DNA from 2 places in the Cupriavidus sp. C3SS-1 genome. Region 2 is predicted to be linked to the other one. Evidence: predicted binding sites of a transcription regulator. Region 2 holds the regulator's gene; the other holds the start of a gene.
What was found. The regulator FNR, encoded in region 2, switches genes on or off when oxygen is low (the NO sensors DNR and NnrR bind a similar motif). The targets are predictions, from matches to a motif close to TTGATNNNNATCAA.
Positions count from the first base shown of each region.

Region 1: ACIGJC_RS16505 (universal stress protein) is a predicted target of FNR. The motif match lies at 3,020-3,033, and genes of this name have one in related genera.

Region 1 covers NZ_CP172700.1:107,713-113,280, forward strand. Annotated here, with positions in the region: gene ACIGJC_RS16485 (SulP family inorganic anion transporter) at 1-1,255, opposite strand, end outside; gene ACIGJC_RS16490 (hypothetical protein) at 1,301-1,645, opposite strand; gene ACIGJC_RS16495 (hypothetical protein) at 1,824-2,315, opposite strand; gene ACIGJC_RS16500 (DUF1488 family protein) at 2,638-2,916, opposite strand; gene ACIGJC_RS16505 (universal stress protein) at 3,204-3,998, shown strand; gene ACIGJC_RS16510 (universal stress protein) at 4,261-5,091, shown strand; gene ACIGJC_RS16515 (MBL fold metallo-hydrolase RNA specificity domain-containing protein) at 5,105-5,568, shown strand, end outside.
Region 2 covers NZ_CP172699.1:1,920,291-1,925,858, reverse strand. Annotated here, with positions in the region: gene ccoG (cytochrome c oxidase accessory protein CcoG) at 1-560, shown strand, start outside; gene ACIGJC_RS08920 (FixH family protein) at 644-859, shown strand; gene ACIGJC_RS08915 (hypothetical protein) at 856-1,101, shown strand; gene fnr (fumarate/nitrate reduction transcriptional regulator Fnr) at 1,148-1,873, opposite strand; gene ACIGJC_RS08905 (sulfite exporter TauE/SafE family protein) at 1,953-2,708, shown strand; gene scpB (SMC-Scp complex subunit ScpB) at 3,251-4,123, shown strand; gene rluB (23S rRNA pseudouridine(2605) synthase RluB) at 4,129-5,568, shown strand, end outside.

The sequences.
Region 1 (5,568 bases), on a different replicon from region 2:
CCACAATGACGCCTTTCAGGATACCGAGCAGCAGGACAGCCACGAACGCAACCATCGAGACGATGAACTCGAAGCGGCTCACGCGCCATACATGGCGAAGCTCGCGGATATCCACCAGGCCTTTGACCGCGACCAGCACGATGGCGGCCAGCACCACGTTGGGCAGATTGGCAAGCAGGCCGGTAAGGAACATCAGGCAAAGTGCAATCGTTGCCGACGCGAATAACAGCGCCAGCGGTGTCCTTGCCCCGGCCTTGTCGTTGACCGAAGACTGCGACAATCCACCCGCAACGGGATAACCCTGGAACAGGCCGGCCGCCAGATTCGCCGCGCCAAGACCGAGCAGTTCCTGCCGCGCATCGACCTCATCCCCATGCGCCTGCGCAAGCGCGCGCGCAGCCGACACGCTCTCGACGTACGAGAGCAGCAGGCAGGCGAAGGCAAGGGGAATGACCCCGTCCACATCGCTTGGCCGCAGGCCTGGCCAGCGCAGTTCGGGCAGGCCTTGCGGCAGCGCGCCAACGACTTTGAAGCCCAGCCCTCCGAGCGGCGTCAGCGTCAGCAGCATGATCGAAGCCACGACAACGAGCAGCGCGACCGGACGCCCCGGCAGGAACTTCTCGCCAAGCAGCAGCACGGCAATCGCCGCTACGCCAAAGCCGAACACCGAGAGGTTGGTCAGCGGTAGTTGCTGCGCAAGGATGGCAATGCGCTCGAAGAAGAACTCTCCGCCGCCCTTGACGCCGAACAGCTTCGGCAACTGGGTCAGGGCGATCGTCAGTGCCGCGCCGGCCTTGAACCCGAGCAGGATTGTTTCACTGATGAAGTTGACCAGCGAACTCAGCCGGAAGAGCCATGCAAGGACGCACATGGCAGCAATCAGCAGTGCCGTCAGCGCGGCAATCGAAGCCCAGCGGGCGGGATCCCCCTGTGCCATGCCAGCGATGGTGACGCCGACCAGCATCGAGATGGCCGAGGTGGGGCCGATTGCGAGCTGCCGCGATGAGCCGAACAAGGCGTAGGCCAACCCTCCGGCCAGATAGCAGTAGATCCCGTACTGCGGGGGCACCCCTGCCAGCGACGCATACGCCAGCGATACCGGAATGCCATAGGCCGCCAATGTGACCCCGGCGACGGCGTCATGTCGCAGCCATTCGCTCCGGTAATGAAGCAGCCACTGCGCGGGCGGGAACCAGGCCTGCCAACTGCGTGCAGCGGCGCCGCGCTGCGTGTCGGGCAAGGGCGAATCTTCCATGGCGGTACCTCCAGCAATGCGATGTGTTCTCAAAATTCTGACCTGTCACGACTCTTTCACAGCCGATGCTTCCTGTGCCACGAGGGATCCCTTTCCACTGGCGGCAAGTCGAGGCGAGTAGTCGCCCATGGGTTGAACCAGATCTGCATGGATCCGGGCAGGAACCGGATCGAGGATCCGGCTTTTCGCGTCGATCAGCAGGGAGCTGCGCGCCTGCATGACGGTATCTTCGAATCTCGAGGCGGCTTCACGCAGGAGGTCCAGGTCGACGCGGCTTGGCGTGGAGGCTGACTGAAGCATCTCGATCTCGCTGTAGATGAGTCGCCCCAGATCTCGCGCCAGCTCAGGTTCCAGCAGCCCTTGCGATGTCGCATGGACTAGGTGGTACAACAGACCGACAAGTCCTGGCGCCGTTGACACAGGTTTTGACCGTAGCGTCTTCCTAGTGATGGGCATCGTGGTTTCCTCCGGTCAGGGAAGCATGGGATCGGACGTTTGGAGCGGCCTTGTAAAATCCATGATGACGAGTGGCACTCCGCGCCGGGACATCGCTTCGCAATGAAGTCATTCAAACGACAAGGCTGGCCAGGTCGGGCCACCACAGCATGCGCGCAGCGGCGCCATGCCGGGGCACTCGAAGGACCGTGTCGACCACTTTGCCATCATATTCGGCGACCAGGCGATAGCGACCGGGCGTTAGCCGGAGCAAGAGGAACGGACCGTCGGCATACGCCTGGAATACGAGCGTGCCATTGGCGCTGTAAATATTCGCTTTCACTCCGGCGATCCATGCCCGCTGCTTGCCGGCAAAAGCCAGGCAGAGGTTGTAGAGGCCGGCGACGTCGCGCATGTCGATGGACTGCGCCGGATCCGCGCTCCCACTGAAGTAAGCGACGCCGTTGCCATTTGTTGCCGGCGCATATGCATGGCGGTTTGCGGAATCGGAATCGCCCGGTGCCGGCGCCGACTGACGCCCCGCATTCTGCCGCTTGAGCGCGGCGCAGGCGCCGACGCCAACGGGCATCTGCGCTTGACGCGCGCCGCGGCCCGCACCATCCATACTGCCCTCATGCCCGATCCGTGCCACCTGTTGCGCATATCTTGCCGGCAATGGGATCGAGGCGGCCGAAGGTCCTGCACCGTATGCCGCACGGCAAATTGCCAGACACAGGAGGATCAGTGTCGAACCGCGGGCCAGCACAGTGCACGCTCGTTCCAAGGTGCCTTGCCCGCAAGTGGGGACGGCGGGGGCAGCGGAATGCGTCAGATCCTGTTCGGCAGGAATGTCAGGGACCACCCGCGATTTGTCGGGGAATCCGACGTGCGCACGTGGTGACCAATGCGGTTCGATGGGCATGGCGATCGGTGAGCCAGCATTGGCCCTAAGCGGAGAACCTGAAATGGCCGCTATGCAGGACGATGTTATGGGCGCCAGTCATCTCGAACACGCCCCGCGCGACGTTCTCGATGGCACCGCGATGCGCCGAAAATGCGGATGCCAGGTCTTCATAAAGATACGATCGAGCACCGAAATGGTCCTCCAATGCTTCCGCCGTCACTTCGAATGTCGCGGCCGCGCCATCGATCTGCGCCGGGCACTGCAGGCTTGGGCCGGCCGGGCAATACGCCGGTACGGACTCGGGAAAAAGAATCTGGCTCATGGGGGCAATCCTGCTCAAGGGCGATGGATCCTGGGCGCTCAGTGTGTTGCGCAAGCGGATGGAAGCGGATATCTGAAGGCTAGATGCCGCGGCAGAGCAGGACTTGACGCGTATCAAGCCGGACGGGCATCACGGTTCGGTGGCGGTCACCATCGCGAGTCTTGACGTGCGACAACTGCGCGGATGCGCTGCGACCTACATTGCAGATGCTGACGTATCACACCGCGCAACGGAGGTTGCTCATGGACTATGCCACCATCCTGGTTCACCTGGATGCCAGCCGCCGCATGCACCAGCGGCTGCACGTCGCCATCAGGCTGGCGCAGGACTTTCATGCAACGCTGGTCGGATTGCTTGCGATCGGCCATGCCGATCCCAGTTCCATTCGCTATCTGGTCGATGGGGACCGCTACCTTGATTCCTATCGTGAATGGCACAAGCACATCGGCGAAGTGGCACGCCATGCATTCTTTGGCGCGACGGACGAACTGCTGATCCCGACCGAATGGCATGCGCCGGAGGGCGCTGCGGCGGACAGCGTGGTCGCGCAGGCCCACAGGGGCGACCTGCTTGTACTAGGGCAGCACAATCCTGATGACAAGGATGCCTTCGCTGGACATCACTTCGTCGAATCCGTGGTGCTGCAATGCGGCCGCCCGGTGCTGGTCGTGCCCTATGCAGGGGTGTTTCCGCATCCGGGGAAGAATGTCCTTGTCGCATGGAATGGGAGCCGCGAGGCCGCGCGAGCCATTCACGATGCGCTGCCATTCCTGCGGCGTGCGAAGACTGTCGACGTGGTCTCATGGAACCAGCCGGACACGGCGCTCAACCCATGGCTTTCGCCGCCGCGCTATGCGATCGAATGGCTGGCCCGGCATCAAGTGCAGGCCAAGCTTCACGACCTCACTGTTGCAAGCGGTGACGATATAGGTCAGATGCTGTTGTCGTTCGCCGCGGATCAAGGGGCGGACCTGATTGTCATGGGGGCCTACGGACATGGCCGGATGCGCGAACTGGTGCTCGGCGGCGTAACACGGACGCTCCTCGAGTCGATGACCGTGCCGGTGCTGCTTTCGCATTGATGGCTTGATGGGGATGAACATGGCCCTGACTACTCATTCATTCCTGCGATTGCAGGGGGCTGCCCGGCATCTGATGATGTGGAGCGCCGTGTTGTCCTGTTGTGCCTGCACGTCGATACCGAATTTCTTGCGGCCGCCAACGCCACGTGCGTCGGTATCGACAGCGGTGCAGGCCATGCGTGCGTGCGGGGACACTGAGCACTGGAGGTCCTGCGTGTTGCGCGCGAGGTTCGTTGGATAGAGGGTTGCCTGGGAGGGGTTCATGGACTACAGAACAGTGCTGGTCGCGCTCGGCACGGAGGCCGGATGCGAAGCGCGGGTGCGGATGGCAGCGGAACTCGCGGCGCGGTTTGGCGGACACGTGGTCGGTGTCAGTGCCACCGGCATACGCATGGACCCGCTCTTTCGCGCCGGAGACGACGCTGCACGTTTCGCGGAAGATGCACGCCGCAGGCGCCTGGTGCAAACGGCGGAATCTGGCGAGCTGCTCGGTGACACCGTCAGCCAGACGGCATATGGCACGCCATTTACTCACCATGTAGTCGAAGACGAGCTGGGCTGGGTGCTGGCGCAGGAAGGGCGCGTTGCCGACATCATTGTCCTGGGCGGCTTGCTGCCTGCCGGAGATGGCACGAGTCAGCGCACCGCGGAGTATGTACTGCTGAACGCGGGCCGGCCGGTTCTGCTGGTGCCGCCCCATGCCGTGCCGTTGCATGGTGTTCACGTAGTCATCGCATGGGATGGAAGCCGTGAAGCGGCCCGAGCCGTGGCGGACGCCATGCCGTTGCTGCTTTGTGCGACCAAGGTAACGATTCTTGCGGTCTGGGACGAGAAGGGAAGCCCCGACGCCAACAGTGAACCGGTGGCGGGCTTGCGCCAGTACCTGAGGCGACATGGCGTCATTGCCGCCGTGCGTACGGAGCAGACTTCCGGAGATGTCGCAACCGTGGTGCTTGAAAGCGTGTCCGTGCTGGGTGCCGGCATGCTTGTCGCCGGCGGCTATGGGCACTCGCGTGTGCGCGAACTGATACTTGGCGGCACGACCAGGACTCTGATGCACGCGTGCCCGGTCCCGCTGCTGTTGTCTCATTGATCGGGAGCCATGCATGGAACTGCAATTCCTGGGGGCCACGGATTCAGTCACCGGCTCGAAATACATGCTCGACACCGGCCACAGCCGTGTCATGGTCGACTGCGGTCTGTTTCAAGGCTTCAAGTCATTGCGATTGCGGAACTGGGATCCATTGCCGGTTGACCCGGCCACCCTGGATGCCGTCATCCTGACCCATGCGCATATCGACCACAGCGGCTATCTGCCGCTGCTGGTGCGCAACGGCTTCCGCGGGACCGTATTCTGCACCATGGGCACCGCGCAGCTTTGCGGCATTTTGTTGCCGGACAGCGCGGCGCTGGCGGAGGAGGACGCTGAGTATGCGAATCGTAAACGCTTCTCGCGCCACCGCCCCGCTTTGCCGCTCTATACCAGCGCTGACGCGGGACGTGCGCTGCGCCGCCTGGAACCGAAGCCTTTCGGCACGCGGTTCTCGCTGACGCCCGACATCGAAGCCGA
Region 2 (5,568 bases):
GCGCCTGCATCGATGCCTGCAATCAGGTCATGGACAAGATGGACTACCCGCGTGGGCTGATCCGGTACACGTCCGAGAACGCCATGCGCAAGGCGCTGTCAGCCGCGGTGGCGCGCAAGCGGCTCGTGCGGCCGCGGACCATCATCTACTCGGTCATCTGGATGGTGATGGTAGCGGGTTTCGTGGTGTCGCTAGCGCTGCGCACGCCGTTGAAGGTCGACATCATCCGCGATCGCGGGGCGTTGGGGCGTGAGGTGGATGGACGCTGGATTGAGAACGTCTATCGACTGCAGCTGATCAACACCACCGAGGCACCCATGCGCATCAGCGTGCAGGCCGAAAGCGACGATCTGAAGAACCTGACGGTCGAGTACGATCCCGACGCGAAGGCCCTGGCGCCGACGTCGAACAAGCTGGTGCCGATCCGGATTCGCGTGCCGATCGACGATGCCGCGCAGGGTACGCACAAGATCAGCGTGACGGTGACAAGCGAAGGTTCGGGGCAAGGTAGTGCGCAAATCAGGCAATCTACCAGTTTCATCGTGCCGCGCAATTTGTGATGCTAAGGGCGGTGCAGCGCATCGGCGCTGCGCCGTACCAACCGCGAGCGCCTCGGTGAGGCGCCGACGAAGGAGGCAAGACGATGCAAGAAAGCAATCCGTGGTGGAAGGAGCCGTGGCCGTGGCTTCTGATGAGCGGCCCGTTGCTGGCCATAGTGGCTTGCGGCGTAACCATCTGGCTGGCTTCCACCCATCCTGACCGGCCGGTAGTCGAAGGTGTGTCCCGGCACGGCCTGGTCGTCGAGAAAGCAGAAGGGGTCCCGGGCAGTGCCAAGGCACCGCAAGCGAGGCGGCCATGAGGCTGCGCTGGCTGATGTGGGTACTGTGGCCGGCGTTCCTGATGGCCGGGGTGGCCACGGCAACCGTGTTTTCGGTGGTGGATCCCGGAGATCTGAATTTCTTCGGCCACCCGATCGAGGCCTCGCGCGAGGCCATTTATACGATCGGGTTCTTGCTGGCCTGGGTATTCTGCGCGTTGTCCAGCGGATTGACGCTCTATACCATGCCGACGAAGCTCAGCGAAACGGACGAGCTGGAGTGATTGGGCTGAAGCGGACCGTCTTGCCAGGCAAGGCGGTCAGACGGCCTCAGCAGGAGCGGCTGTAGACTTGCTTGATGCCTTCCATGTCGACGAGCTTGACGTGGCGTTGACGGATCTGGATCAGGCCCGCCTCGGCGAATCGTGAGAACAGGCGGCTGACCGTTTCGAGCTTCAATCCGAGATAGCTGCCGATTTCTTCCCGGCTCATGCGCATGACGAACTCGGTCGACGAATACCCGCGTGCGGACAGACGTTCTGACAGGTTGATCAGGAACGCGGCAAGTCGCTCTTCGGCACGCATGGACCCCAGCGTGACGAGCATGAGCTGATCATGCGATATTTCCTTCCCCATCAGTCGCAGGAACTGCTGCTGCAGCGATGGCAGATCCATGGACAGCGTCTGAAGATCGGCCATGCGTACGACGCATACTTCCGTGTCTTCAAGCGCGGTGGCATCCGAGGCGTGCTGCATTTCACCCAGGCCGTCGAGGCCGACCACTTCGCCAGGCAAATGGAAGCCGGTGATTTGCGAGCGGCCGTCTTCCGTGGTGACATGCGTCTTCAGGGTGCCGAAGCGAATGGCAAAAACCGCAGTCAGCGGATCGCCCATGCGGTACAGGGTTTCGCCCTTGTGGACACGGACGCGCTCTTGCACCAGGGTATCCATCTTTTGCAGATCCTGCTGGCTCATGCCCACCGGCAGGCACAGTTGCCCCATGCCGCAAGTGGAGCAACGGGGCGACATCTCGGTGACGGGGATGGATGTTAGCAATTGGAACCTGCAAGGAATGAGCGGCGAGGGCGCAATGCATGCATTTTAACGCGCGATGTGATGCGGTAGGGAGTTGCAATTGACTTTTGGTGTGCTTCTCAGTGTTTTCATGCTTGCCTTGCTGGGGGGCTTTCATTGCGCTGCCATGTGCGGTGGCGTTGCCCTCGCAGTCGAGCAGCGCGCCGCGGACGTGCCGATTGCCGTGGTGCGGCGCCCCCAAGACTGGCTCCTGGAGTTGCTGGTGATGCATGTGGGCAGGATTTCCACCTACATGCTGCTCGGTGCGATCCTTGGAGCGGTGGGGGCGACGGCCTGGCGCCAGGATTACCTGCCGGTTCAGCGCTGGCTATTTGGCGCCGGGAGTGCCTTGCTGCTGGTATCTGGCTGGCGCCTGCTACGCGGCGAAGCGTTTTCCATCGTGTGGCTGGAACGGTTCGGCGCGCGCGCGGGGACCGCCGTTGCCGGAAGCTTCGGCCGGCTTCGCCGCAAAACTCCGGCCACGGCGGCGAGAGGCGGTGGTCTGGTGCGCCGCTACGGCATGGGCTTGGCGTGGGGGCTCGTGCCCTGTGGCATGGTCTATGGTGCGCTTGCCCTCGCGTTACTGGCCGGTAATGCGCCCTCGGGTGCACTGGTAATGGGCGCCTTCGGGCTTGGCACGTTACCGAATTTGCTGGCGCTATCCAGCTTTTCGGGGCTGCTGCGCGCTTGGGCTCGCCGCCGTTGCGTCAGGATGGGAGCTGGATTGGCGGTCATGGTCTTCGGCGGCCTGGGAATCGGTCGAGCGGTGCTATTGCCACATTCGCTGGCCGAGCATGGTTTTTGCCTGGTGTTTTGACGCCACCGTGAAGGCGCGGGAGTGCGCGGTGGTTGCAGGCGGATGCGGGAATGCCATACAATCGCCTGCATTGCGGTATCGCGCGGCGTGTTTCCGAGCGGCGCCTGGCAGCCCTTCCAAAAAAAGGGCGTCCGGAGTTTCGGGCAAGCCGACATTTCGGCGCCGAACCCTTCCGCAGTCCATCCGGTTCATAATATCTGTTCAAAAGTCCGGCTGGCTCTGCGACCGTGGTGCGGTCATTGCTGGCCCTGATCCCGATATTCGTTTTTCTTGCGGCCCAGGCGGACGTTCGCCGGAAGCCATGTCCGCCCATGTGGGCGCGTGCAAGAGGTTCGTGCACTGGTACTTGCCGGTGACCGGGCAATCTCCTGCCGGAACACACCCGGCAAATCGAAGCAAAAGAAGGTGCACGGTCTCGAAGCGAAACGCTTTCGGGTTTGCTGCGCGATGAGATGGCGGTGGCAATCGCACCGTTAAATCCACAATGTCCAGGGCTCCGGATTCGTCCCTGAGCAGGTGCAAAGACAGGCTGCACACCCAACATGAATACCCAAGAGGCGAAGATCGTCCTCGAGACTGCGCTGATCTGTGCGCAGGAGCCCTTGCGCGTGAGCGACCTGCGCCGTCTGTTTGCAGACGATGTCGGCGCGGACACTGTTCGGGTCCTGCTTGATGAGTTGCGCCAGGACTGGCGCCAGCGTGGGGTCGAGTTGGTGGCACTGGCCAGCGGCTGGCGTTTCCAGAGCCGGCCTGAGATGCGGGAATACCTCGATCGCCTCAATCCCGAGAAGCCCCCCAAGTATTCGCGGGCCGTCATGGAAACGTTGGCGATCATTGCTTATCGTCAGCCGGTAACGCGTGGTGACATAGAGGAAATCCGTGGCGTGACGGTTAGCACGGAGGTGGTCAAGAAACTGGAAGACCGCAGCTGGATCGAGGTCATCGGCCACCGCGATGTACCGGGGCGACCGGCACTCTATGCGACCACCAAGGCATTCCTGGACGATCTGGGTTTGCGTACGCTGGACGAACTGCCTCCGCTCGAAGACGCCCAGGCGCAATCGCAGGCGGCGCTACTGGATCAGCAGGCGATCGATTTTGAAGAGATGGCAACGGCGCTGCCGGTGGCTGGCGACGAAGAGGCCTTCCCTGAGCCGGAGCCGGTTACGCCGGCCGGTGAGTCGTCCGATGCCGCCAAGCCGGCTGCTGGCGACGAACCTCCTGACGAGGCTGGGGCCGTCGCGCAGGCCAGCGCCGACGCCATGCAGGTGGCAGATCTCGCGTCGGCTGTGACCGAGGCAAATGGCTTCCATGCCGAAAGCGCGCCGGGCAACCAGGACGGCGGCAATTCATCCGGCGACGATACTGCGCCGCCGCACGCGAGCGAGCATGATGATGAGCGCGTGCCCAACTGAACAATATGCAACATCCGATAGTGAATACTTTGTCTGATTCCGTTGAACAAGACACCCGGTCAGCCGGGTCACCGGCTGCCGACGGCGCAGCAGAATCCGGGTCAGGCACCGATACGGCGCCGCGCCGGAAGGGGCTGAGACGCGGCTTGCGCAACCTGGTGGCTTCGCGCCGGCAGGGCGGGCAGGATCGAGACGGCAATCGCGCCGAAGGAGCCGAATCTGGCGCCCAGGCTGATGCTGGCGAGAGCAGGCCTGCCGGCGAACCCGGCGGGCGTGCGGCCCCGCGTGGCCGCGGCAAGCGCAAGCCGATCAGGGCGGAAAATGCGCCGGCCCGGGAAGGCGGTCAAGCTGGGCAGGAGCGCGGCGACAAGGGCGAGCAGGCGGGCCGCAAGCGCAAGCCGCAGGGCCAGCGCACTGCCCGGGCCACGCCGGAAGGCGATGTCCAGTCGGCGGGTCGGCAGCAGGGCCCGCGCAAGGGTGGTCAGTCGCAACGGAAGGGGCCGGCCGGTCCCGAGAAGGCGGGCGCGAGCAGCGAAGACCTGTTCCGCTTCGTTATCTCGGATCAGTACGACCAGGAAGACACCGTCATCCCACGCACCAAGGCTAAGCCGGTGCGCGAACTGTCCGCGGACGACGATGCGCCTAAGCTGCACAAGGTCCTGGCTGAAGGCGGCCTGGGCTCGCGCCGCGAAATGGAGGAGCTGATCCTGCAGGGCCGCGTTTCCGTCAACGGATTGCCCGCGCATATCGGCCAGCGGATCCTGCCGGCCGATCAGGTCCGGGTGAACGGCAAGCTGATTCATCGCAAGATTTCTTCCAAGCCTCCGCGCGTGCTGCTGTACCACAAGCCGGCCGGCGAGATCGTGAGCCAGTCGGATCCCGAGGGCCGCCCGACCGTGTTCGACAGCCTGCCGCGCATGAAAACCGGCAAGTGGGTCGCGGTGGGCCGCCTGGATTTCAATACCGAAGGCCTGCTGATCTTTACGACGTCGGGCGACATTGCCAATCGCTTCATGCATCCCCGCTATGGCGTGGAGCGCGAGTACGCGGTGCGTACGCTGGGTGAGCTGGCGGAAGCAGATCGCCAGCGCCTGCTCCATGGCATCAAACTCGATGACGGCGAGGCCAATTTCCTGCGCATTGCGGATGGTGGTGGCGAGGGCGTGAACCAGTGGTATCACGTGGCGCTGACCGAGGGGCGTAACCGTGAAGTGCGCCGCATGTTTGAAGCGGTGGGCCTGACGGTGTCGCGCCTGATTCGCACGCGTTACGGGCAGTTCCTGCTTCCGCGCGGCCTGAAGCGCGGGCGTTGGCAAGAGCTGGAGGCGACGGAAGTCAGGACGATGATGGATGCCATCGGCCTGAAGGTACCGGGCAGGGGTGAGCAGCAGGGTGGCAAGGGCATGACCAAGGTCGGTGGGCGCAAGCAGCGCACCGAGGCGGCA